One region of the Pseudomonas sp. S09G 359 genome, then DNA from elsewhere that is predicted to be linked to it. Evidence: predicted binding sites of a transcription regulator. Region 1 holds the regulator's gene; each other region holds the start of a gene.
The links. The regulator sigma-54, encoded in region 1, starts transcription at its own class of promoters, with help from an activator protein. The targets are predictions, from matches to a motif close to ANTGGCATNNANNTTGCTNT.
Positions count from the first base shown of each region.

Region 2: the regulator sigma-54 is predicted to act here: its motif matches at 2,687-2,706, upstream of CXQ82_RS15240 (circularly permuted type 2 ATP-grasp protein).
Region 3: the regulator sigma-54 is predicted to act here: its motif matches at 2,289-2,308, upstream of CXQ82_RS02835 (circularly permuted type 2 ATP-grasp protein).

Region 1 is NZ_CP025263.1:1,036,798-1,044,660, reverse strand. It holds gene lptB (LPS export ABC transporter ATP-binding protein) at 1-703, shown strand, start outside; gene CXQ82_RS04610 (RNA polymerase factor sigma-54) at 900-2,393, shown strand; gene hpf (ribosome hibernation-promoting factor, HPF/YfiA family) at 2,469-2,774, shown strand; gene ptsN (PTS IIA-like nitrogen regulatory protein PtsN) at 2,785-3,249, shown strand; gene rapZ (RNase adapter RapZ) at 3,252-4,109, shown strand; gene CXQ82_RS04590 (HPr family phosphocarrier protein) at 4,126-4,398, shown strand; gene CXQ82_RS04585 (ZIP family metal transporter) at 4,436-5,329, opposite strand; gene CXQ82_RS04580 (superoxide dismutase) at 5,364-5,975, opposite strand; gene CXQ82_RS04575 (hypothetical protein) at 5,977-6,405, opposite strand; gene CXQ82_RS04570 (aspartate ammonia-lyase) at 6,433-7,809, opposite strand; gene CXQ82_RS04565 (FagA protein) at 7,802-7,863, opposite strand, start outside.
Region 2 is NZ_CP025263.1:3,394,551-3,402,413, reverse strand. It holds gene CXQ82_RS15245 (hypothetical protein) at 1-2,489, shown strand, start outside; gene CXQ82_RS15240 (circularly permuted type 2 ATP-grasp protein) at 2,882-4,291, shown strand; gene CXQ82_RS15235 (alpha-E domain-containing protein) at 4,294-5,244, shown strand; gene msrA (peptide-methionine (S)-S-oxide reductase MsrA) at 5,350-6,045, opposite strand; gene CXQ82_RS15225 (cytochrome c biogenesis protein DipZ) at 6,203-7,863, opposite strand, start outside.
Region 3 is NZ_CP025263.1:657,024-664,886, forward strand. It holds gene CXQ82_RS02830 (DUF2126 domain-containing protein) at 1-2,146, shown strand, start outside; gene CXQ82_RS02835 (circularly permuted type 2 ATP-grasp protein) at 2,342-4,828, shown strand; gene CXQ82_RS02840 (transglutaminase family protein) at 4,828-5,718, shown strand; gene CXQ82_RS02845 (hypothetical protein) at 5,949-6,131, opposite strand; gene azu (azurin) at 6,463-6,909, shown strand; gene nadE (ammonia-dependent NAD(+) synthetase) at 7,061-7,863, opposite strand, start outside.

The DNA of each region.
Region 1 (7,863 bases):
TCTGGCCAAGGCCTATAAAAGCCGTCAGGTCGTGCGCGACGTCAGCCTGTCGATCGACAGCGGCCAGATCGTCGGCTTGCTCGGCCCCAACGGCGCCGGCAAGACCACTTGCTTCTACATGATCGTCGGCCTGGTCCAGGCGGACCAGGGTCGCGTCCTGATCGACGACCTGGACGTCAGCCACCAGCCCATGCACGGCCGCGCCCGTGCCGGTATCGGCTATCTTCCGCAAGAAGCGTCGATCTTCCGCAAACTGTCGGTAGCCGACAACATCATGGCGATTCTCGAGACCCGCAAGGAACTCGACCGCGATGGCCGCCGCAAGGAGCTGGAAAGCCTGTTGCAGGAATTCCATATCAACCACATTCGCGACAACCTGGGCATGAGCCTGTCCGGTGGTGAACGTCGCCGTGTGGAGATCGCCCGAGCCCTGGCCACTGCACCCAAGTTCATCCTGCTGGATGAACCGTTTGCCGGCGTCGACCCGATCTCGGTCGGCGACATCAAGCAGATCATCCATCACCTCAAGGCCAAGGGTATCGGTGTACTGATCACCGACCACAACGTGCGCGAGACTCTCGATATCTGCGAAACCGCGTATATCGTCAACGATGGCCAGCTGATCGCCGAAGGCGATTCCGCCACTATCCTGGCCAACGAACTGGTCAAGGAAGTGTACCTGGGTCACGAGTTCCGCCTGTAAACCTGCCTGTAGAAACTGGCGGTGGCAGGTCGTTTGCCCGAAGCGCGGGAGTCAATGAAAACCTCCGGATTTTTATTGTTACCGCGCTCTAGGCAAAGCCCCCGATATCAGGCATATAATTTGCTTATGTTTGGCGCTCACGCGCCCTGTCGTGGATGGCGCATTGCGCCGGCGAATAAGGTGTTAAGCCCCTGCCATGAAACCATCGCTAGTCCTGAGAATGGGCCAGCAGCTGACGATGACACCGCAGCTGCAACAGGCCATCCGCCTGCTCCAATTGTCGACCCTGGACCTGCAACAGGAAATCCAGGAGGCCCTGGAGTCCAATCCGATGCTCGAACGCCAGGAAGAAGGCGACGACTTCGATAATGCAGACCCGCTGGCCGACAACATCGAGCAAAAACCCAACCCCGACGTGCAGGAACCGTCCTACCAGGAAACCGCCCCCACGGTGGATAACCTCGAGGAAGGCGACTGGAACGAACGCATTCCCAACGAACTCCCGGTGGACACCGCCTGGGAAGACGTCTACCAGACCAGCGCCAGCAGCCTGCCGAGCAATGATGACGACGAGTGGGACTTCACCACCCGTACCTCCGCCGGCGAAAGCCTGCAGAGCCATTTGCTGTGGCAACTGAACCTGGCGCCGATGTCGGATACCGATCGCCTGATCGCCGTCACCCTGATCGACTGCATCAACAACCAGGGTTATCTGGACGAGACGCTCGAAGAGATCCTTGAAGCCTTCGATCCGGAACTCGACATCGAGCTGGACGAGATCGAAGCCGTCCTGCACCGCATCCAGCAGTTCGAGCCTGCCGGCATCGGCGCCCGCTCCCTCAGCGAATGCCTGCTGCTGCAACTGCGCCAGCTGCCCGCCAAGACCCCTTGGCTGGCCGAGGCCCAGCGCCTGGTCACCGACTACATCGATTTGCTCGGCAGCCGCGACTACAGCCAGCTGATGCGCCGCATGAAGCTCAAGGAAGACGACCTGCGCCAGGTCATCGAGCTGGTGCAAAGCCTCAATCCACGCCCAGGTTCGCAGATCGAGTCCAGCGAAGCCGAATACGTCGTCCCCGACGTCATCGTGCGCAAGGACAACGAGCGCTGGTTGGTGGAGCTGAATCAGGAATCGGTGCCACGCCTGCGGGTCAACCCGCAATATGCCGGTTTCGTACGCCGCGCCGACACCAGCGCCGACAACACCTTCATGCGCAACCAGTTGCAGGAAGCACGCTGGTTCATCAAGAGCCTGCAAAGCCGCAACGAAACCCTGATGAAAGTCGCCACCCAGATCGTCGAGCATCAGCGCGGCTTCCTGGAATACGGCGACGAAGCGATGAAACCGCTGGTTCTGCACGATATTGCCGAGGCGGTAGGCATGCACGAATCGACGATTTCCCGGGTGACCACGCAGAAATTCATGCATACCCCACGGGGTATTTATGAACTGAAATACTTTTTCTCCAGCCATGTAAGCACCTCCGAAGGCGGTGAATGCTCGTCCACGGCGATCCGCGCGATCATCAAAAAACTGGTTGCCGCGGAAAATCAGAAAAAGCCGTTGAGTGACAGCAAGATCGCTGGTTTACTGGAGGCACAAGGCATTCAGGTCGCCCGTCGAACCGTCGCCAAGTACCGCGAGTCCCTCGGGATCGCGCCTTCCAGCGAGCGTAAGCGTTTGATGTGACGGGCGGGCCACAGCGTTCCAGTGGTGGGTATTCCTGCCCACCGCTTTATGCACTGGCAACGAAGGAGAAGCTGTATGCAAGTCAACATCAGTGGACACCAGCTGGAAGTCACCAAACCCCTGCGTGAGTACACCGAGAGCAAGCTGAACAAGCTTGCGGGGCATTTTGACAAGATCACCAATGTGCAGGTCATCATGGAGGTCGATAAGCTCAAGCAAAAAATCGAGGCCACCCTGCACGTACCGAATGCCAAGCTCGTCGCCAATGCGGAACATGAAGACATGTACGCGGCGATTGACTCGCTCTACGACAAGCTGGACCGCCAACTCATAAAGCATAAGGAAAAGAATCTGCACCTGATGCAAGGTACAGGTCGCTAACTCTCCCCCCATGATCCGACTTGAAACCATCCTGACCCCCGGCCGTTCCCTCGTGAACGCGCCGGGCGGCAGCAAGAAGAAAGCCCTCGAGCAAATTGCCAACCTGATCAGCCGCGAAGTGCCTGAGCTGGAGATGCAAGATGTCTACGAGGCTCTGATTGCCCGTGAAAAACTCGGCTCCACGGGTTTTGGCAACGGCATCGCCATTCCTCACTGCCGCCTCAAAGGCTGCGAGACACCGGTCAGCGCCCTGCTGCACCTGGACGCTCCCATCGATTTCGACGCCATCGACGGTGCCCCGGTCGACCTGCTGTTTGTACTGCTGGTCCCACAGGCTGCCACCGATGCGCACCTGGAACTGCTCCGGCAGATCGCCAGCATGCTCGACCGCAAGGAAGTACGCGACAAACTGCGCAGTGCCAGCAGCAATGAGGCGTTGTATCAGGTTGTCCTGGATGAACAAAACGGGCAGTAATCATGCGTTTGATCATCGTCAGCGGCCGCTCCGGCTCGGGTAAAAGCACCGCCCTCAATGTTCTCGAGGACAACGGTTTCTATTGCATCGACAACCTGCCTGCCGGCCTGCTGCCGGAATTGGCGGAACGCGCGTTGATCCACACCGAACTGGCGCAACCATTGGTCGCCGTTTCGATTGATGCCCGCAACCTGCCCAGCCACCTGGAGCGATTCCCGCAATTGCTCGAGGAAGTGCGGGCCAAGCACATTCATTGCGACGTGCTGTACCTGGACGCCGACGAAGAGACGCTGCTCAAGCGCTTCTCCGAAACCCGGCGCCGTCACCCCCTCAGCAGCCCTCACCGCTCCCTCGCCGAAGCGATCGAAGACGAAACCAAGCTGTTGGGGCCGATCATTGACCTCGCCGACCTCAAGATCAACACCACGGGCCTCAACCTGTATCAGCTACGCGATGCCATCAAGCTGCGCCTGCTGAACCAGCCGGAGCCCGGCACGGCGTTTCTGGTGGAGTCGTTTGGCTTCAAGCGCGGCATGCCGGTGGACGCCGACCTGGTGTTCGATGTGCGCTGCCTGCCCAACCCCTATTGGAAGCCGGAGCTGCGCGATCAATCCGGGCTGGATCAGCCGGTGGCCGAGTACCTGGCCGCGCAACCGGATGTAGAAGAGATGTTCCAGGACATCTCCAGCTACCTGCTCAAATGGTTGCCGCGCTTTGCCGCAAGCAACCGGGCCTATGTCACCATTGCCATCGGCTGCACCGGCGGGCACCACCGCTCGGTCTACCTGACCGAACGCCTGGGCCAGGTGCTGCAACAAACCCTCAAGAACGTCCAGGTTCGCCACCGCGACCTTAGCTGAAAGGAACACCCCCGCGATGCCCGCTCTGGAAATTGAAATCATCAACAAGCTGGGCCTGCATGCCCGCGCCTCGGCCAAGTTCGTCGGCGTTGCCGGGCAGTTTCCTTGCCAGATCCGCGCTGGGCGCACCCCTGAATCCATGGTTGATGGCAAGAGCATCATGGCCATGATGATGCTGGCCGCCGGCAAGGGCACCAAGATCCACCTGAAGACGGAAGGCGAGAAAGAAGAGGAAGCGATGGCCGCGCTGGTGGCGTTGATCAACAACTATTTTGATGAGGGTGAGTAAACCCACCCGTTAATACAGGCGTGAGGCTGCAACGGCCTCACCCCAACGCCGTATCCATCACCATCATCAAACAAAACCCGATGCACAGCCCCAGGCTCGCGAGCTTTTCGTGACCGTTTCGGCGCGACTCCGGGATCACTTCGTGGGTCACCACCAACAGCATCGCACCGGCCGCCAATGCCAGCCCCAAGGGCAACAGCACCTCGGCGAGGCTCACCAGCCAGGCACAGAGCACGGCGAATACCGGCTCTACCAAGCCTGATGCCGCCCCGATCAGAAACGCCTTGACCCGCGACATTCCCGCCCCGGCCAATACCAGCGCAATCACCAGGCCTTCGGGTACGTCCTGCAAGGCAATGCCCATCGCTAGGCTGTCGGCGTCCGGCATGCCGCCGCCGGCGGAAACGCCTACGGCCATGCCTTCGGGTATGTTGTGGGCGATGATGGCGAACACAAACAGCCAGATACGCGGCGGGATTACCGGTTTGTCCGGCGTGCCTACGAGCATTTCCGGGCTGGCGCCGGAGACCTTGCGGTCAACCAGATACAGCCCGAATGCACCCAGCATGATGCCAAAGCTGATCAAGCCACTGGCACCCCAAGGCGACAACCCCAGGCCTTCAGCGGCGGCGATGCCTGGCACAATCAGCGAAAACGCCGTCGCCGCCAGCATCACCCCGGCACCAAAACCCAACAAGGTATCGCTCAGCGCCACCGGCATGCGCCGGATCACCAATACCGGCACCGCACCCAGCGCCGTGCCAAGCGCGCAGATCGCGCCGCCTTGCAAGGCGCGCAGGATTCGCGGCTCCAAGTCCAGCCAGGCCAGCCCGTGGGCCACCAGCAATGCAGTACCTGCCAACAGCAGCAGCGAGCCAAACGCATAACGAAACATTCGCCCGCTGCTGATCGCCAGTGTTTCAGTGCCCATAATCGGCCTTAGATCTTGTTATGTGAGTTGAATGTCAGGCCAAAGCAGCCTGATAGCGTGCGGCGACTTCGGGCCAGTTAATAACACTGTAGAAGGCGTTGATGTATTCCGGGCGACGGTTCTGGTACAGCAGGTAGTAAGCATGTTCCCAGACGTCCAGACCGAGGATCGGGGTGTTGCCGTTCATCAGTGGGCTGTCCTGGTTGCCACTGCTTTCCACCACCAGCGTCTTTTGCGGGGTCACGCTGAGCCACGCCCAGCCGCTGCCGAAACGAGTCAAGGCGGCCTTGGTGAACGCCTCCTTGAAGCTGTCGAAACCGCCCAGTTGCTCGTCGATGGCTTTACCCAGCGCGCCTTCCGGCTTACCGCCGCCTTTTGGCGACATCACTGCCCAGAACAACGAATGGTTGGCGTGGCCGCCGCCCTGGTTGATCACGGCTGCGCGCAGTTTTTCCGGCAGTTGCTGCACGCTGGACACCAACTTCTCTACCGGCCAGCCGGCGAACTCGGTGCCCTCGACTGCCGCATTGAGGTTGTTGATGTAGGTCTGGTGGTGCTTGGTGTAGTGAATTTCCATGGTTTGCGCATCGATATGCGGTTCAAGGGCATCGTAGGCGTAAGGCAATGCAGGCAAGGTGTAGGTCATATCAATGTGCTCCGTATTGAGACGTGGTCGGTTGCGCCGCAGTACCGCCCAATAAACGATGGGTGCGCGGGTACTCGCCGTGATCGCTGATGAAATTCAGCAATTCAACGTAGGTCTTGCTGCTCTGACGCAGGGCCGCTTCACGCAACTGCGGGCTGAGGCGTGGGTCCTGCATGGTCTGCAGCAAACGCTGGTGGATCGCGCAGAGGTACTCCGCGCTTTCCTCCGGCTGGTTCAGGCGCAAGTGCAGATCCGCCAGGTTGTGATGGGAAATGACGCAAGCCGCCACTGCTTCGTCGGCATCCGCCCAGCGTTCGAACAACACTTGGGCCAGGGCCAGCGCTTGCAAGTACGCCTCGCGAGCGTCTACCAGCTCGCCCGCCATAAAGCAGCGATTGGCCCGTTCGATCGTGCGTTTCCAGTGCTCCATGGTGAGCCTCCAAAGCAGGGTCGGTGATTACACGCCGCCGGCCGTGAGCTTTTCCGGGTCCAGCAGGATCTCCAGTTGGCTACGGGGCAAGTCGGTGTGCTCAAGTGCCACATCAATCACCGGACGGCCTTGCTGATAGGCTTTCTTGGCGATTTCAGCGGCCTTTTGGTAACCAATGATCGGGTTGAGTGCGGTCACCAGGATCGGGTTGCGCGACAACGCCTCCTTAAGCTTGGCTTCGTTGACCTTGAAGCTGGCAATCGCCTTGTCCGCCAGCAGGCGGCTGGAATTGGCCAACAGTTCAAGGCTGCTGAGCAGGTTCTGGGCGATGATCGGCAGCATCACGTTCAACTCGAAGTTGCCCGACTGGCCGGCCACGGTGATCACCGTGTCATTGCCGATCACCTGCGCGGCAACCATGGCGGTTGCCTCAGGGATTACCGGGTTGACCTTGCCCGGCATGATCGACGAGCCAGGCTGCAGGCCTTCGAGTTCGATTTCACCCAGGCCGGCCAGTGGACCGGAGTTCATCCAGCGCAGGTCGTTGGCGATTTTCATCAGCGACACGGCGGTAGCTTTCAGCTGACCAGAGACGGCGACGGCCGTGTCCTGGGAGCCGATCAGCGCGAACAGGTTCTTGCCCGGGGTGAATTTCACGCCGGTGAGGCTGCTCAGTTGCTGACTGAAACGCGCGGCGAACTCAGGGTGGGCGTTGATCCCGGTACCTACCGCCGTGCCGCCCTGGGCCAGGGCTTGCAGGCTTGGCAGCAAGTCTTGCAGGTGGCCAATGTTGGCCTTGAGCTGCTGGGCCCAACCGTTGAGCACCTGGCTCATGCGCACCGGCATGGCATCCATCAGGTGGGTGCGACCGGTCTTGATGAACGGGTGCACCTCTTCGGCCTTCTGCTCGATCACCTGCACCAGGTGCAGCAGCGCCGGCAATGTTTGCTCATGCAGTACCAGCGCAGCGCTGACATGGATGGTGGTCGGGATGATGTCGTTGCTGCTTTGGCCGCAGTTCACATGGTCGTTGGGGTTGACCGCCTCGCCCAGCAAGCGGCTGGCGAGGGTCGCGATCACTTCGTTGGCGTTCATGTTGGAGCTGGTGCCGGAACCGGTCTGGAAGATATCCACCGGGAAATGCTGCATGAAGTCGCCTTCCAGCAAGCCTTGGGCGGCATCGACAATGGCCTTGCCCTGCCCTTCGCTGATTTGCTTGAGGTCGACATTGACCTTGGCGGCGGCGGCCTTGGCCAGGATCAGGGCACGAATGAATTGTGCCGGCATGCGTTGGTGGCTGATCGGGAAGTTGTTCACCGCGCGCTGGGTTTGCGCACCGTACAAAGCCTCGGCAGGTACTTGCAGTTCGCCCATGCTGTCACGTTCGATACGGGTGTTACTCATCGTTAGATCCTTGCACCAAGTCAGAAACGGAAATCGAAGGGAGCAATTCGCAGG
Region 2 (7,863 bases), 2.4 Mb from region 1:
TGGTCAAGGACATTCCGGAACAAGTGTCAGTGGGCACCCACAGCTGGGTCAGCTTCACCACGGCGGTCGCCCGTATGGAAGCAAAAGTGCCAGGCTCGACAGCGATGGCGAGCTACGCGCAAATCATGCTCGAAGCCGACATAGCACCGATCACCGAAACAGAGCGCGCTGTCGAATATGCGGCTCAGAACGAGGCTATCAAGCAATGGGGGGTCGCCAACGGCATGAGTTATCCGGTGACGGAAACTGCGATAAAGGCCGTGCGCGAGCAATTCACGGCACAAGTAAGCGAACTGAAAGCCGCAGCCGAAACCCACGTCACAGAAATGCCGACTGTCGAGTCCATTGCTTTGGAACAGCTGAAGAACGCCTTTCCAGACATGGACCCGGTACTGTTCGAGCAAAAAAATATAACGTTGCATCCTTCAAACCGGCATTACCCTGGGCCCTACTCGATACTGGATCTCTATATCGATGGTCGAGCGCTCCAGGGTTCTCCCGCGTCGGCGGATAACTGGGGTAAATTTGGTCGTACTTTTGTGCAGGTAACAACTTTAGGTGTAAAAAAAATTGATGCAGATGGAAAACCGACTGCGTGGGTCTCCTCATCGAGCGAGATAGACGTACCGAATATCCTGGAAAAGCTTAAACAGCTGCCACGCCCGGATGCACTGTTCCAGGAACCGTTTAGCAACTACGCCAATGCGGTCAAAAAAACCACTGCCGCACACTTCAAGTACCTTATTTCCAAGCTGCCGCCGGAAGACCGTGAGAATTTGGAGCATGGTAAATTAACCCCCCTCGAAGAAGTTAGATACCCTGAAACCAATCAACGCGATCGAGTGGCAGATGGCGTGTTGATATTTCAGACTGAGCGAAATGGCAAGGCCACCTACTACGAGTTTGATCGAACAAAGGGTTCCATTTCAAAGCTTCCAGAAAAAGATTACATACGGCACGCAGACCTTGTTGCTAGACCTAGCCACACCGGGATATTGGTCGAAAGAGTACAACGTGAGGGAGAGCACTCACCTGGATTACTGGATGAAAAAACCGGTATGCCAACCGTACAGAATTGTTTCGGAAGTGCCAGGACCCAGTACATTGTCAATACACTGATCGCGGACATGAACTTCCCCGCAGTAGAACGTTATGCCAAAGGCGCAACCACCTTTGACACCGAAGTGCCAGTGCATGAAAAAGTCTCGAAAGTTGCACTTGATTTTATCCCATTCTATTCAGCCATCAAAAATTTCAAATCGGGCAATATTGGCGGAGGCACTTTCGATTTGACCCTCGATATCTTCGGTTTCGCGGTCGGCTTCGGCAGTGCCTTCGCCAAGGGCGCCAAAGTCGTTGCGAGCACAGCGTCCGCACTGTCAAAAATAGGTAAGGTTGGCAGGATCGTTGGGCGGGCGGCGCTTGGCGCGCTCAACCCGTTGGACGGTGTGGATGATCTGGGGCGTGGCGCCCTTAAACTCGGTCGTGTGGCGACGGGAACTGCCTACAAAGGCGTCAAAAGCCTGCGCGGTTCCTACCAGAGTGTAAATCTGCTTGAACTGTCGAAGCGGCGTGATATCGCCGAAGGCTCGTATAAAGCCGCCAATGGCGCCGCTGAAAGCAAAACCCTGGCTAAATTAGATGAGGCGACCAACAAGTGGTACGCCTATGATCCGATCACGCAGCAGACTTACGGCAAGGCGCTGGATAACTTTGTCAGCGACACCCCCTCGGCAAACGCCCCCGACAGCTTGGGTGCCGTGGCCCACCCTAGTAAGTCGGCATCCAGTCGGCAAAGGATCGGCCTGAAGTCGCAGAGCAGTGTAAAGCCCGGCGAAGGGGCAAAACCGAATACTGTCATCAGTCAAAGCACCTTTGCACAGATGGGCGGAGCGATGAATGAGGTTCACGTGCTGGGTGGCGCAGTTCACACCTATACGGATGCCCACAAGGGCGGCACGCGACTTAATGTGGTTGCTCACGGCGTTGACCGCGGGATACTGGACAGGCTGCAGAAAAAGCCCGCTCTGGTGGAGGTTGACGACAAGCATTACACCGCAAAAGAGTTGGTTGCTCATTTGAGGAGTAAAGGCATTGATCCGGCAGACTCGCGTTATAGCAATATCCGGCTTTTGATCTGTTACTCCGCAGATGGCGCAGATAACTCGTTTGCCAAAGAATTTCAAAAAGAGGTGGGTAAGACTGTAAAAGCCTATGAAGGTACGGTGACGTTAAAATTCGGCTCGACAAGTATGGAAAAAATCCGTGACTACCTAGAGACGCAAGTTCGCGGTGAGTTTCCCAGCCTAGCTGAAAACGAAATCCATCTATTGGTAGATAGCAGAATCCAGAATATGTATAGCGGGCAAAAGGTCCAACACATCGAAAAAAACAACGGTACCCAAATACAGATCAACGTCGCAGCTCAAGGCAAAACGCCCGTGTTTGAAACACTCAAAATTGAATACAAACCGGTGCATTTCAGCTAAATCCCCCTGGCGGTAAATCAAGGTAAAAAGGCGTCGGCTCGAACCCATCAATGCCCTATCTTGGGGCGCTCTCAGCAACCCAAGATGGTGCGGCCTTGCCTCGCGCTCAGTGCGTAGCCCAGCGCAAGCAAGCTCACTTTCGCGATCAAGCGCTGAAGCGGCCTACCCTAAGGGCTTAATCAGCGTTACATGCTCATTCCGGCACAAGCATTGCTTTATCCATTCATCTGCCCGGATACAGGAGCATTCGTTACCCCCCGACCCAGAGCCGACCCCATAAGAAAGTAAGGACCAGGTCTGTTGGCACCATCAGCCACGGGCTCATAAAAAAATGCGTTTTTTAAAGCGGCAGTGCCACCCCACGCACCCCTCGGCACTGACAAGGTACTGGAATGGCTCGATCTTTCTTTGATGAAATGAATGATGCAAACGGCGAGTGCCGTGCGCACTATCAGGATTTCTCCCGCTGGCTGGCCAACACGCCGCCGGAACTGCTGGCCCAGCGTCGACGCGAAGCCGATTTGCTGTTCCATCGCGCCGGGATCACCTTCACCCTTTATGGCGACGAGCAAGACACCGAGCGCCTGATCCCCTTCGACATCATCCCGCGCAGCATCCCCGCCAGTGAATGGAGCGTGATCGAACGTGGCTGTATCCAGCGCGTCAACGCGCTGAACATGTTCCTCGCCGACATCTACCACGACCAGCGCATCATCAAGGCCGGGATCATTCCCGCAGACCAGGTGCTGGGCAACGAGGGTTACCAGAAGGCCATGGTCGGCCTGGACCTGCACCGCGACATCTACTCGCACATCTCCGGTGTCGACCTGGTACGCGACGGCGACGGCACCTATTACGTGCTCGAAGACAACCTGCGCACTCCCAGCGGCGTGAGCTACATGCTTGAAGACCGCAAGATGATGATGCGCCTGTTTCCGGAAGTGTTCGCCAAGCAGCGCATCGCACCGGTGGACCACTACCCCAACCTGCTGCTCAAAACCCTGAAAAGCTCCAGCCGCTTGGACAACCCCAATGTGGTGGTGCTGACCCCGGGCCGCTTTAACAGCGCGTTTTTCGAGCACGCATTCCTGGCCCGTGAAATGGGCGTGGAACTGGTGGAGGGCGCCGACCTGTTCGTGCACGACCTCAAGGTATTCATGCGCACCACCGACGGGCCGAAGCCGGTGGACGTGATTTATCGGCGTATCGACGACGCCTTCCTCGACCCGAAAGCCTTCAACCCCGACTCCATGCTTGGCGTGCCCGGCCTGGTGGCCGCCTACTGCGCCGGCAATGTGGTGCTGGCCAATGCCATCGGCACCGGCGTGGCTGATGACAAATCGATCTACCCCTACGTGCCGGCGATGATCAAGTTCTACCTGGATGAAGCGCCGATTCTGCAAAACGTGCCGACCTTCCAATGCCGCAAACCCGACGAGCTGTCCCATGTGCTGGCCAACCTGGCAGAGCTGGTGGTCAAGGAAACCCAAGGCTCCGGCGGCTACGGCATGCTGGTCGGCCCGGCGTCCACGGCGGCCGAGATCGAAGACTTCCGCCAGCGCATCAAGGCCCGCCCCCACGCGTACATCGCGCAACCCACCCTGAGCCTGTCCACCTGCCCGACTTTTGTCGAAAACGGCATCGCGCCCCGGCACATCGACCTGCGGCCCTTCGTGCTCTCTGGCAAGGAAACCCGCCTGGTACCCGGCGGCCTCACGCGGGTGGCGCTGCGTGAAGGCTCGTTGATCGTCAACTCGTCCCAAGGCGGCGGAACCAAGGACACCTGGGTGGTGGAGGGCTGAGTATGTTGAGTAGAACCGCAGCAGATCTGTACTGGATGTCCCGTTACCTGGAGCGCGCCGAAAACCTGGCGCGCATGCTTGAAGTCAGTTATTCGCTGTCGTTGATGCCCCAGGCCGGGCGCAGCGATGGCCTGGATGAATTGGCCATGTCGTTGCTCAGCAGCGGCACGCTGGACAGTTACCTCGAGCGCCACCAGCAGTTGGATGCCGAGCGCATGCTGCATTTTTTCGCCCTCGACGAAGAAAACCCCGCCAGCATCTACAACTGCCTGCGCGCCGCGCGGGGCAATGCCCACGCCGTGCGTGGGCGCATCACCGCCGACATGTGGGAAAACCTCAACGCCACCTGGCTGGAAATGCGCAGCATCGCCGCCGGCGGCCTGGCGCGGCATGGCATCAGCCACTTCTGTGATTGGGTCAAGCAGCGTTCACACCTGTTCCGTGGCGCCACGTCCGGCACCATCATGCGCAATGACGCGTATCGGTTTATCCGCCTGGGCACCTTTGTCGAGCGCGCGGACAACACCTTGCGCCTGCTGGATGCACGTTATGAGATGTTCGGCGAAGAATCTGAAGAAGTCAGCGACTTGTCGGCACGCGGCTACTACCAGTGGAGCGCCCTGCTCCGCGCGTTGTCGTCGTTCGAGGCGTATACCGAGCTGTATCCGAATGCCTTGAATGCGCGCTCGGTTTCGGAACTGCTGCTGCTGCGCAGCGACGTGCCGCGTTCGTTGCATGCGTGTATCGAGGAACTGAGCCATATCCTCGCCGACCTGCCGGGCAGCTACGGCCGCACGGCGCAACGGCTGGCGGCAGAGTTCGAGGCGCGGCTCAGGTATACGGGGATTGATGAGATTCTTGAAGACGGCTTGCACAGCCGCCTCACGGACTTTATCGACACCGTGCGCGAGCTGGCGCGAGCGATACATAGTTCCTACCTGGAAGTGGTCTAGGCCAGACTGAGGACTCAACTGTGGGAGGGGGCTTGCCCCCGATGGCGGTGGTGACTGACACACCGCAATCGGGGCAAGCCCCCTCCTACATTGGGTTTGTGGCGTTTATTGGTTTTTGACCAGGACGGGCTCTGCGCGGTATCTGTCGGGGAAGAGTTTTTTGAGCTGCGCCACCTTCGGCAAATCATTGATCACGATGTACGGGTAGGACGGGTTCTCGGTGAGGAAATCCTGGTGATAGGCCTCCGCCGGGTAGAACGCCTTGCCCATCTCGATTTTAGTCACGATGGGTTTGTCGAAGGCCTTGGCGGCGTCGAGCTGGGCGATATAGGCCTGGGCGACTTTCTGTTGCTCGGCATTCTGCGCAAAGATCGCCGACCGGTACTGGGTGCCGGTGTCCGGGCCCTGGCGGTTGAGTTCGGTGGGGTTGTGGGCCACCGAGAAGTAGATCTGCAACAGCTTGCCGTAGCTGACCGTGGCCGGGTCGTATGTCACTGACACTGACTCGGCGTGGCCGGTGTCGCCTTCGCTGACGGCCTCATACTGGGCCGTACCCGCCGCACCGCCGTCGTAGCCGGACACCGCGTTTTTCACCCCTTGCACATGCTGGAACACCCCCTGTACACCCCAGAAGCAGCCGCCGGCGAACACCGCGGTTTGCAGGTTGCCAGGCTCGCCGGGCAGGTCCATGGCCGGCGGGGCTATCGTGACGCCCTCCTCGGACGATCCAAAGGAAAACGCTGAGCTTTGACCGACGAAAGCGGCGAAAACCAGCACCGGTAAAAATTTGAAGAATTTCATCACAGTCACTCCAGTGCTACGGAATAAACGGGGTCAACCTGTGGGAGCGGGCTTGCTCGCGAATGCGGTGTGTCAGTTGAAGCATTGGTGACTGGTTTAGCGCATTCGCGAGCAAGCCCGCTCCCACATTGGTTGGGTTATCAACTCAGAAGATCAGTTAGCCGAAGGTGAAGGCATACGCCGACACATGCGGATCAAGAAACTCGATGGTGAACGTGCGGTCCTGCACGGCACCCGGCTGACGCACAAGCTGGTACAGGCGCTGCTCAGTCACGGTGCCGCTGCCATCCGGGGCCACGTCGGTGCCGTGGGCATCGCCCGGGGCCTGGCCGTCAATCATCACCTTGAAGCGCACCGGCTTGCCGTCTGCAGCGGGGCCGAGCACCAGGTGCAGGTCGCGGGCATGGAAGCGGTAGACAATGCGCCCGCCGGCCCCGTCGAGGGTGGCTTGCTGGCCGCCGACGTTCCATTGGCCTTCCAGGGTCCAGTTGTTCAGGGCCAGGTTGCCGGCCGCCGGGTAATTCACTACCTGGTTGGTGGCCAGGGTGGCGGTGGTGACGAAGTTTTCCGCGCGCTGGAAGCCCAGGTAGGTTTCCGGCGACTGCGCTTCATTCATGTCCGGCGCCTGCTGCACGCCCTTGGCGTCGGCTTCGATCAAGCCTCCGGCGACGTTTTTCGCCCCGGCTTCACGCAGCAGCTGCTGGATCACCCGCTCCGACTCGGCGTGGTCGCCCTCGCCAAAGTGGTGGTAGCGAATCTGGCCCTTGGCATCGGCAAAGTAATGCGCCGGCCAGTACTGGTTGTTGAAAGCGCGCCAGACCTTGTAGTTATTGTCGATGGCCACCGGGTAGGTGATGCCCAGGTCCCGCATCGCCTGGGTGACATTGTTCACGTCGCGTTCAAAGGCAAATTCCGGGGCGTGCACACCAATCACCACCAGGCCCTGGTCGTGATACTTCTCGGCCCAGGCCTTCACGTACGGCAGGCTGCGCAGGCAGTTGATGCAGGAGTAAGTCCAGAAATCCACCAGCACCACCTTGCCTTTGAGCGCTTCGGCGCTCAGCGGCGGGCTGTTGAGCCACTGCACGGCGCCGTCCAAGGACGGCAACGCACCTTCAATCGGCAGTGCGTCACTGTGGTTGGCGGCGGCCATCATCGCGCCCCCAGCCATCATCGCCCCACTCTTCTGCTGCGGCTTGGCGCTGAGGGTGTCCACCAGGCGTTGTTCAATGCCGCCGGTGGAAGCGGTCGACAGCCGTGCCAGCACACCGGTGTCCAGGCCCAGGGCAATCGCGGCCACACCGGCCAGCATCAGTGCGCCCAGGCCACGGCGCAGCCATTCACCGGCGCCGAGGGAGCGCTTCATAAACCCAAAGACTTTACCGCCGACCAGCAGCGCCAAGGCCAGGGATGTGGCAGCACCGGCGGCGTAGGCCAGCAACAGCAAGGTAGTACCGATACTGGCGCCTTGCAGCGCGGCGCCGGTCAGCACCAAGCCGAGGATGGGCCCCGCGCACGGTGCCCAGAGCAGCCCGGTGGCCACGCCAATGAGGAACGAGGCGCCCGGCCGCGGCTTTGCGTGCGCGCCGGCTGCTTCCGACAGGCGACTGCCGGCGGCCACCAATGGCCGTGTCAGGCGTTCCGACAGCTGCGGCAGCAACAGCGTTAAGCCGAACAGGGCAACGCACAGCAACGCGAGCCAACGCCCGTATTGATTGACTTGCACCACCCAGCCGCCGCCCACCGCCGCCAGCGAGGCGACCAGGGCGAATGTCACCGCCATCCCCGCCAACAGCGGCAAGCCACTGCGCAAAAACG
Region 3 (7,863 bases), 380 kb from region 1:
GTGGTACCCCGGCGAGCAGCTGCCGCGCTGGTCGCTTAATTGCTTCTGGCGCCGCGACGGCGTGCCGATCTGGCACAACAGCGCGCTGATCGCCGATGAGCAACAGGACTATGGCGCCGATGGCGTAATGGCCGGGCGCTTCCTGGCCAGCGTCGCCGAGCGTTTGAAGCTGCCGGCGCGCTTTGTGTTCCCGGCGTTCGAAGACAATTTCTACTACCTGTGGCGTGAAGGCGCGCTGCCGCAAAACGTCACCGCCCAGGACCCGCGCCTGAGCGACGACCTGGAGCGCGAACGCCTGCGCAAAGTGTTCAGCCAAGGCCTGGATACCGTCATCGGCCAGGTGCTGCCGCTGGCGCGCACCGCCGCCAATGATCGCTGGCAGAGCGGGCGCTGGTACCTGCGCGATAACCACTGCCGCCTGGTGCCGGGGGATTCGCCCCTGGGCTATCGCCTGCCGCTGGCCTCGCAGCCGTGGGTGACGGCGGCGGAGTATCCGTTCGTGCACCCCACCGACCCTAACCAGGACCAACCGGAGCTGCCGACCAGCGCCCAACTGCAAAGCCACGGCGAACCCGCGCCGAACGATGAACGTGTGCCCAAGGTGGATGAATCCGCCGACTGGCTGACCCGCACCGCGCTGTGCGCCCAGGCACGGGAAGGGCGCCTGTACCTGTTTATGCCGCCCCTGGAGCGCGTCGAGGACTACCTGGAGCTGGTTGCCGCCATCGAAGCCACGGCCGAAGAACTGCACTGCCCGGTATTGCTCGAAGGCTACGAGCCGCCGTTCGATATGCGCCTGAGCAACTTCCGGGTCACGCCGGACCCAGGTGTGATCGAGGTCAACGTGCAGCCGTCCGCCACGTGGGACGAGTTGGTGGAACGCACTGAATTCCTCTATGAGGAGGCGCGGCAAACCCGCCTGACCACTGAAAAGTTCATGATCGACGGCCGCCACACCGGCACCGGCGGCGGTAACCATTTCGTGCTGGGGGGCGCCACGCCCAAGGACTCGCCGTTTCTGCGTCGCCCTGATTTGCTGCGCAGTTTGATCAGCTATTGGCATAACCATCCGTCCTTGTCCTACCTGTTTTCCGGCCTGTTTATCGGCCCGACCTCCCAGGCGCCACGGGTGGATGAAGCGCGCAACGACGCGCTGTACGAGCTGGAAATCGCCTTCGCGCAAATCCCCGCGCCCGGCGAAGAATGCCCGCCGTGGTTGGTCGACCGGCTGCTGCGTAACCTGTTGATCGACGTGACGGGCAACACCCACCGCGCCGAATTCTGCATCGACAAGCTCTACTCACCGGATGGCGCCACCGGCCGCCTGGGCCTGCTGGAATTGCGCGCGTTTGAAATGCCGCCCCATGCGCGCATGAGCCTGACCCAGCAACTGCTGCTGCGGGCGTTGGTCGCACGCTTCTGGCGTGAACCGTATGCGCCGCCGAAGCTGGCGCGCTGGGGTACCGAGCTGCACGACCGCTTCCTGTTGCCGCACTTTATCGAGCAGGATTTTGCCGACGTGATCGTTGAACTCAACGCCGCCGGCTACCCGCTGCGAGCCGAATGGTTTGCCGCGCACCTGGAGTTCCGTTTTCCCAAGGTCGGCGACTACGCGGTCAGCGGTATCGAACTGGAACTGCGCCAGGCCCTGGAACCCTGGCATGTACTGGGCGAAGAAGGCGCGGTGGGCGGCACGGTGCGTTATGTGGATTCGTCCCTGGAACGCCTGCAAGTGAAGCTCAGCGGCCTGCCGCCGCAGCGCTATCTGCTGACGTGCAACGGCATCCCGGTGCCGTTGCAACCGACCGGGCGGGTGGGCGAGTTTGTCGCTGGCGTGCGCTATCGCGCCTGGCAACCCGCCAATTGCCTGCAACCGACCATCCCGGTGCACGCGCCGCTGGTGTTCGACCTGCTGGACACCTGGATGCAACGCTCATTGGGCGGCTGCCAATACCATGTCGCGCACCCGGGCGGGCGTAACTACGACAGCTTGCCGGTGAATGCCAATGAGGCCGAGAGCCGGCGGATGGCGCGGTTTTTCCGCCTCGGCCACACGCCTGGCAAGCTGTCCGTGCCGCCAGTGGTGGTGAATGATGAATTGCCGATGACCTTGGATCTGCGGCGTTTCCCCCATAAAAATGACTAAGCGCGCCCCATGTGGAACTGAAGTGCCCTTGTGGCGAGCGGGCTTGCCCGCGTTGGGACGCGCAGCGGCCCCAGAAAATCGGACTGCTACGCAATCCAACGCGGGCAAGCCCACTCGCCACAGGTGTTTTCATCCCACATTAGATTGCAGTGAATTTGATTTAAACTGACTCCCCTTGCCTCTGCCGAGCGTTCCATGTCCGACTTGCTCGACCGTTACCCGCTGACTGCGGGCACCTATCACGAACTGCTCGATGACAGTGGCGCGGTACGTGCCCACTGGCAGCGCCTGCTGGACCACTTGCAGCGCAGCACGCCTGCGCAACTGGCCCAGCGCCAGGCGCTGCTGACCCGGCAAATCCAGGAAAACGGCGTGACCTACAACGTCTACGCCGACCCCAAGGGCGCCGATCGCCCGTGGGAATTGGACCTGTTGCCCCATGTGCTGGCTTTTGACGAGTGGCAGCACCTGTCGGCCGGTATCGCCCAGCGTGCGCGCCTGCTGAATGCCGTGCTGGCCGACCTCTACGGCCCGCAGCGCCTGATCAAGGAAGGCTTGCTGCCGGCGGAATTGGTGTTCGGGCATAACAATTTCCTCTGGCCGTGCCAGGGTATCCAGCCACCCGACGGCGCCTTCCTGCACCTGTACGCCGTGGACCTGGCGCGCACCCCGGATGGCCGCTGGTGGGTCACCGCCGACCGTACCCAGGCCCCGTCGGGCGCGGGTTACGCCTTGGAAAACCGTACCATCGTGTCGCGTGCGTTCCCGGACCTGTACCGCGACCTGCAGGTGCAGCACCTCACCGGTTTCTTCCGCACGCTCCAGGAAACCCTGGCCCGCCAGGCGCCGAGTGATGACCAGCCGCCACTGATCGTGTTGCTGACCCCTGGGCGTTTCAACGAAAGCTATTTCGAACACCTCTACCTCGCGCGCCAGCTCGGTTACCCCTTGGTCGAAGGCGGCGACCTCACCGTGCGCGACAGCACCGTGTTCCTCAAGACCCTCAGTGGCCTGCGCCGGGTACACGCGATCATGCGCCGCCTGGACGACGACTTCTGCGACCCGCTGGAGCTGCGCACCGACTCGGCCCTCGGCGTGCCGGGCCTGCTCGACGCCGTGCGCCAGGGCAATGTGCTGGTGGCCAACGCCTTGGGCAGCGGCGTGCTGGAGTCGCCGGGGCTGCTCGGCTTCCTGCCCAAGATCAATGAATTTCTGTTTGGCGAAGAACTGATCCTGCCGTCCATCGCCACCTGGTGGTGCGGTGAGGCGCCGGTACTGGCCGAGGCGCTGGAGAAGCTGCCCGAGCTGTTGATCAAACCGGCATTTCCGTCGCAAAGCTTCGCCCCGGTATTCGGCCGTGATTTGAATCACGAACAACGCCAGGCCCTGGCCGAACGCATGCGCGCGCGGCCTTACGCGTATGTCGCCCAGGAGTTGGCGCAACTGTCCCAGGCGCCGGTGTGGCACACCGTGGAAGACCACCTGCAACACCGTGCCATCGGCATGCGCGTGTATGCCGTGGCCAGCGCCGATGGCTACCGCGTGCTGCCTGGCGGCCTGACCCGTGTGGCGGCCGAGGCCGATGCCGAGGTGGTGTCGATGCAGCGCGGTGGCGCGAGCAAGGACACCTGGGTCCTCGGTGAACGTGCCGCCGGTGGCGAACAGTGGCGTGCACAGCGCACGATCGGCGCCCATGACCTGGTGCGCCGCGATCCGTATCTGCCGTCGCGTGTGGTGGAAAACCTGTTCTGGTTCGGCCGTTATTGCGAGCGCTGCGACGACAGTGCGCGCTGGCTGCGCATCGTGCTGGCGCGGTATGTCGACGGTGATGACCCGCTGGCGTTGCAGGCGGCGGTCGAGCTGGGTGAGAGCCTGCGCCTGCTGCCGGAGGAGGGCGAGTTACCCGAGCGCCTGCTCGCCGCCATGCTCGGCGATGACTGGCCGTCCAGCCTGCGCGCCAACCTGCAGCGCTTGCAGTGGGCGGCGTCCCAGGTGCGCGGCAAGTTGTCCCGCGAGAACTGGCAGGCACTGGTCGAGCTGCAACGCGAAGCCATGGAGCTGGAAAGCGAGGCGCCGGATTTTGGCGAGCTGCTGGACTTCCTCAACCGCCTGGTGATGTCGCTGGCGGCGTTGTCCGGGTTTGCCCTGGACGACATGACCCGCGACGAAGGCTGGCGCTTTCTGATGATGGGGCGGCGCATCGAGCGCCTGCAATTTCTCAGCAGCAGCCTCGCGGCGTTCCTGCGCGGCGTGGCGGTGTTCGATCAGGCCGGGTTGGAATGGTTGCTGGAGCTGGGCAACAGTAGCATCACCTATCGCTCGCGCTACCTGGCGGTGCCGCAGTTGATTCCGGTCCTCGACCTGTTGCTGCTGGATGAGCAGAACCCCCATGCGGTGCTGTTCCAGCTCAAACTGGTAAGCCGCACCCTGCGTCGCCTCAATGACGACTTCGGCGTGCCGCGGGAAACCGGTCTGGCGCCGTTGGTGGAGCGCCTGGCGCGCTTCGACCTGGGCTGCCTGGAGAACCCGTTGTTTGGCGAAGCCAGCGTGCGTGCGGCCTTGGATGGCCTGGCCGACCTGCTGCAAGCGGTCGCCGATGAGAGTGGGCAAGTGTCGGATCGCCTGGCGTTGCGCCACTTTGCCCATGTGGATGATGTCAGCCAGCAAACGGTGTCGGTGTAATGAGCGTGCGCTATCAGATCTTTCACGATACCCATTACCACTACGACAGCCCGGTGTCGCTGGCCCAACAGCTGGCGCATTTATGGCCGCGGCCGTGCGCCTGGCAGCGCTGCACCTGGCAGCAGCTGGACATCAGCCCCGAGCCCACGGCGCGCCGCGATGAGCTGGACGTGTTCGGCAACCCGATCACACGCCTGGCGTTCGAGCGGCCCCACGATGAGTTGCTGGTGAATGCCGGGCTGACCGTGGAAGTGCTGGCGCGGCCGGTGCTGGATTTCCAGCACTCGCCGGCCTGGGACCAGACCCGTGACAGCCTGACCTACAGCAGCCAGCCGCTGTCACTGGAGATTATCGAAGCCTGCCGCTACCGTTTCGAATCGCCCTACGTGCACCTGAAAAAAACCTTCGTCGAGTTTTCCGAGAGCTGCTTCCCGCCGAGCCGTCCGTTGCTGTTGGGCGTGCAGGCCTTGATGGAAAAGATTTTCAGCGAATTCACCTTTGATGCCGAAGCCACCCAGGTCGCCACGCCTCTGGTTGAGGTGCTGGAGCGCAGGCGCGGTGTGTGCCAGGACTTCGCCCACCTGATGCTCGCGTGCCTGCGCTCGCGGGGCCTGGCGGCGCGGTATATCAGCGGCTACCTGTTGACCCAGCCGCCACCCGGCCAGCCACGGCTGATCGGCGCCGATGCGTCCCACGCGTGGGTGTCGGTGTATTGCCCGGTGTCCGGTTGGGTGGATTTTGATCCGACGAACAATGTGCAGCCGGCACTGGAGCACATCACCTTGGCCTGGGGCCGGGACTTTTCCGATGTGTCGCCGTTGCGGGGGGTGATTCTGGGGGGCGGGAGCCATGACCCGGAGGTGCGGGTAACGGTGATGCCGCTGGAATGATTGCCGGGCTTACTGTCGTAAGCAGGCTTTGTGGCAAGCAGGCGTGTTGTGGCGAGCGGGCTTGCCCGCGTTGGGCTGCGCAGCAGCCCCGATAACTGATTCAACGATCTTTATGAAGCACCACGGGCATCGATGGGGGCCGCTTCGCGACCCAACGCGGGCAAGCCCGCTCGCCACAGCAAGCCCGCTCGCCACGAAAAATCCGTTCGCCACAGGGTGGGAGCGGTCAGTTATTCAGCCGGATCTTTTGGTGTTTCGGTCTCGTCGCTCGTTACTTCACCATCGGCATCCGGGTTCAGTGCGCCTGCTTCTTCATCGGCAGCGGCTTTCTTGCGTTGCAGTTTTTCCTCTTTCTTCTGTTCCTTGGCCAAGTCTCTCTGACGTTTGGCGAAGGAGTAATTAGGTTTGGCCATGGGCGATCCTCTAGGGTCGAAGGTGAGGGTGGCGGCGCGCAGCTGCCTTGGGTCGCTATGGTAGCAGCTTAGCAGCGCGCTTGGCCTTCACTTACCGCAGGCGTACGCGGCCAGCAGGCCGTTGAAGAATTGATTGAAGTGCATGGCAGAGCCTCCGATGGGTGATGGGCCGATCATAGGCGGGTCGTAGTACTTTGGCTGGTAGATTGTGTTGATCAGTCTGATAGCCTAAAGTTGTATACAATCTGTTGATGCAGATCATAAGAATTCAAGCCTGCTTGAGGCACCCTTACCGCAATCCGCGTTTTTAAACCCTGCCTTGGAGATTCACATGTTTGCCAAACTCGTTGCTGTTTCCCTGCTGACTCTGGCGAGCGGCCAGTTGCTTGCCGCAGAGTGCAAGGTCACTGTCGACTCTACTGACCAAATGTCCTTCAACACCAAAGCGATTGAAATCGACAAGAGCTGCAAGACATTCACCGTCGAGCTGACTCACTCCGGCAACCTGCCGAAAAACGTCATGGGTCACAACTGGGTGCTGAGTAAAGAAGCCGACATGCAGCCGATTGCAACTGACGGCATGGCCGGCGGCGTGGACAAGAACTACCTGAAAGACGGCGACGAACGCATCATCGCTCACACCAAGCTCATCGGTGCGGGTGAGAAAGATTCGGTGACTTTCGACGTTTCGAAGCTGAAGGCCGATGAGAAGTACGGTTTCTTCTGCTCGTTCCCAGGCCACATCTCGATGATGAAAGGTACTGTGGTTCTGAAGTAACACCGCGTAATCGTTCATCGGGGGCAAGTCGAATCGTCGCACCGCCCCTCCCACATTCGACCGCATTCTCATGTTGGAACTCGATCAACTGTGGGAGGGGGCTTGCCCCCGATGGCTGCCTGACAGTCAACACAAACCTATCTGGCTCACCTCACGGCGCAAACGGCATGACCCGCTTGTGCTCAGTCTTGCGGTAGGTTTCGCAGATAATTCTGAACGCTTCTTCACGCACCGGCTCACCGTGCAGGAACGCATCGATCTCGGCATAGGTCACGCCATGTGACGCTTCGTCCGGCTTGCCTGGCGACAGGTCTTCCAGGTCGGCAGTCGGGACCTTCTCCACCAACGACTCCGGCGCCCCAAAGTGCCGCGCAATCGAACGCACCTGGTTTTTCACCAGCCCGCTCAACGGGGCCAGGTCGCAGGCGCCGTCACCGAACTTGGTGAAAAAGCCCATCACCGCTTCCGCCGCATGGTCGGTACCGATCACCAGCCCACCGGACGCGCCGGCGATGGTGTATTGCGCCACCATGCGCATGCGCGCCTTGGTGTTGCCCAGCACGAAGTCACGGGACACCGCCGCCTTGCCTTCAAACGCTGCCACTTCATTGGCCAAGGCTTTTACCGCCGGGCCGATATTCACGGTGTGGCGTTCGTCCGGTTCGATAAAGTCCACCGAGGCCTGGGCGTCGATTTCGTCGAACTGGGTTTCGTAGGGCAGGCGCACGGCGATAAACCGGTATGCCTCGTCACCGGTGCTGGCGCGCAGTTCCTGCATCGCACGTTGCGCCAACAGGCCGGCGGTCAAGGAGTCGACGCCGCCACTGATGCCCAGCACCAGGGTCTTGAGCCCGGAATTGCGCAGGCAATCCTGAATAAAGGCTACGCGGCGGGCCACTTCGGCCTCAAGGGCGGCCTGGTCGTTGAACGGTGCTTGGACCTTGAGCTGCTGCG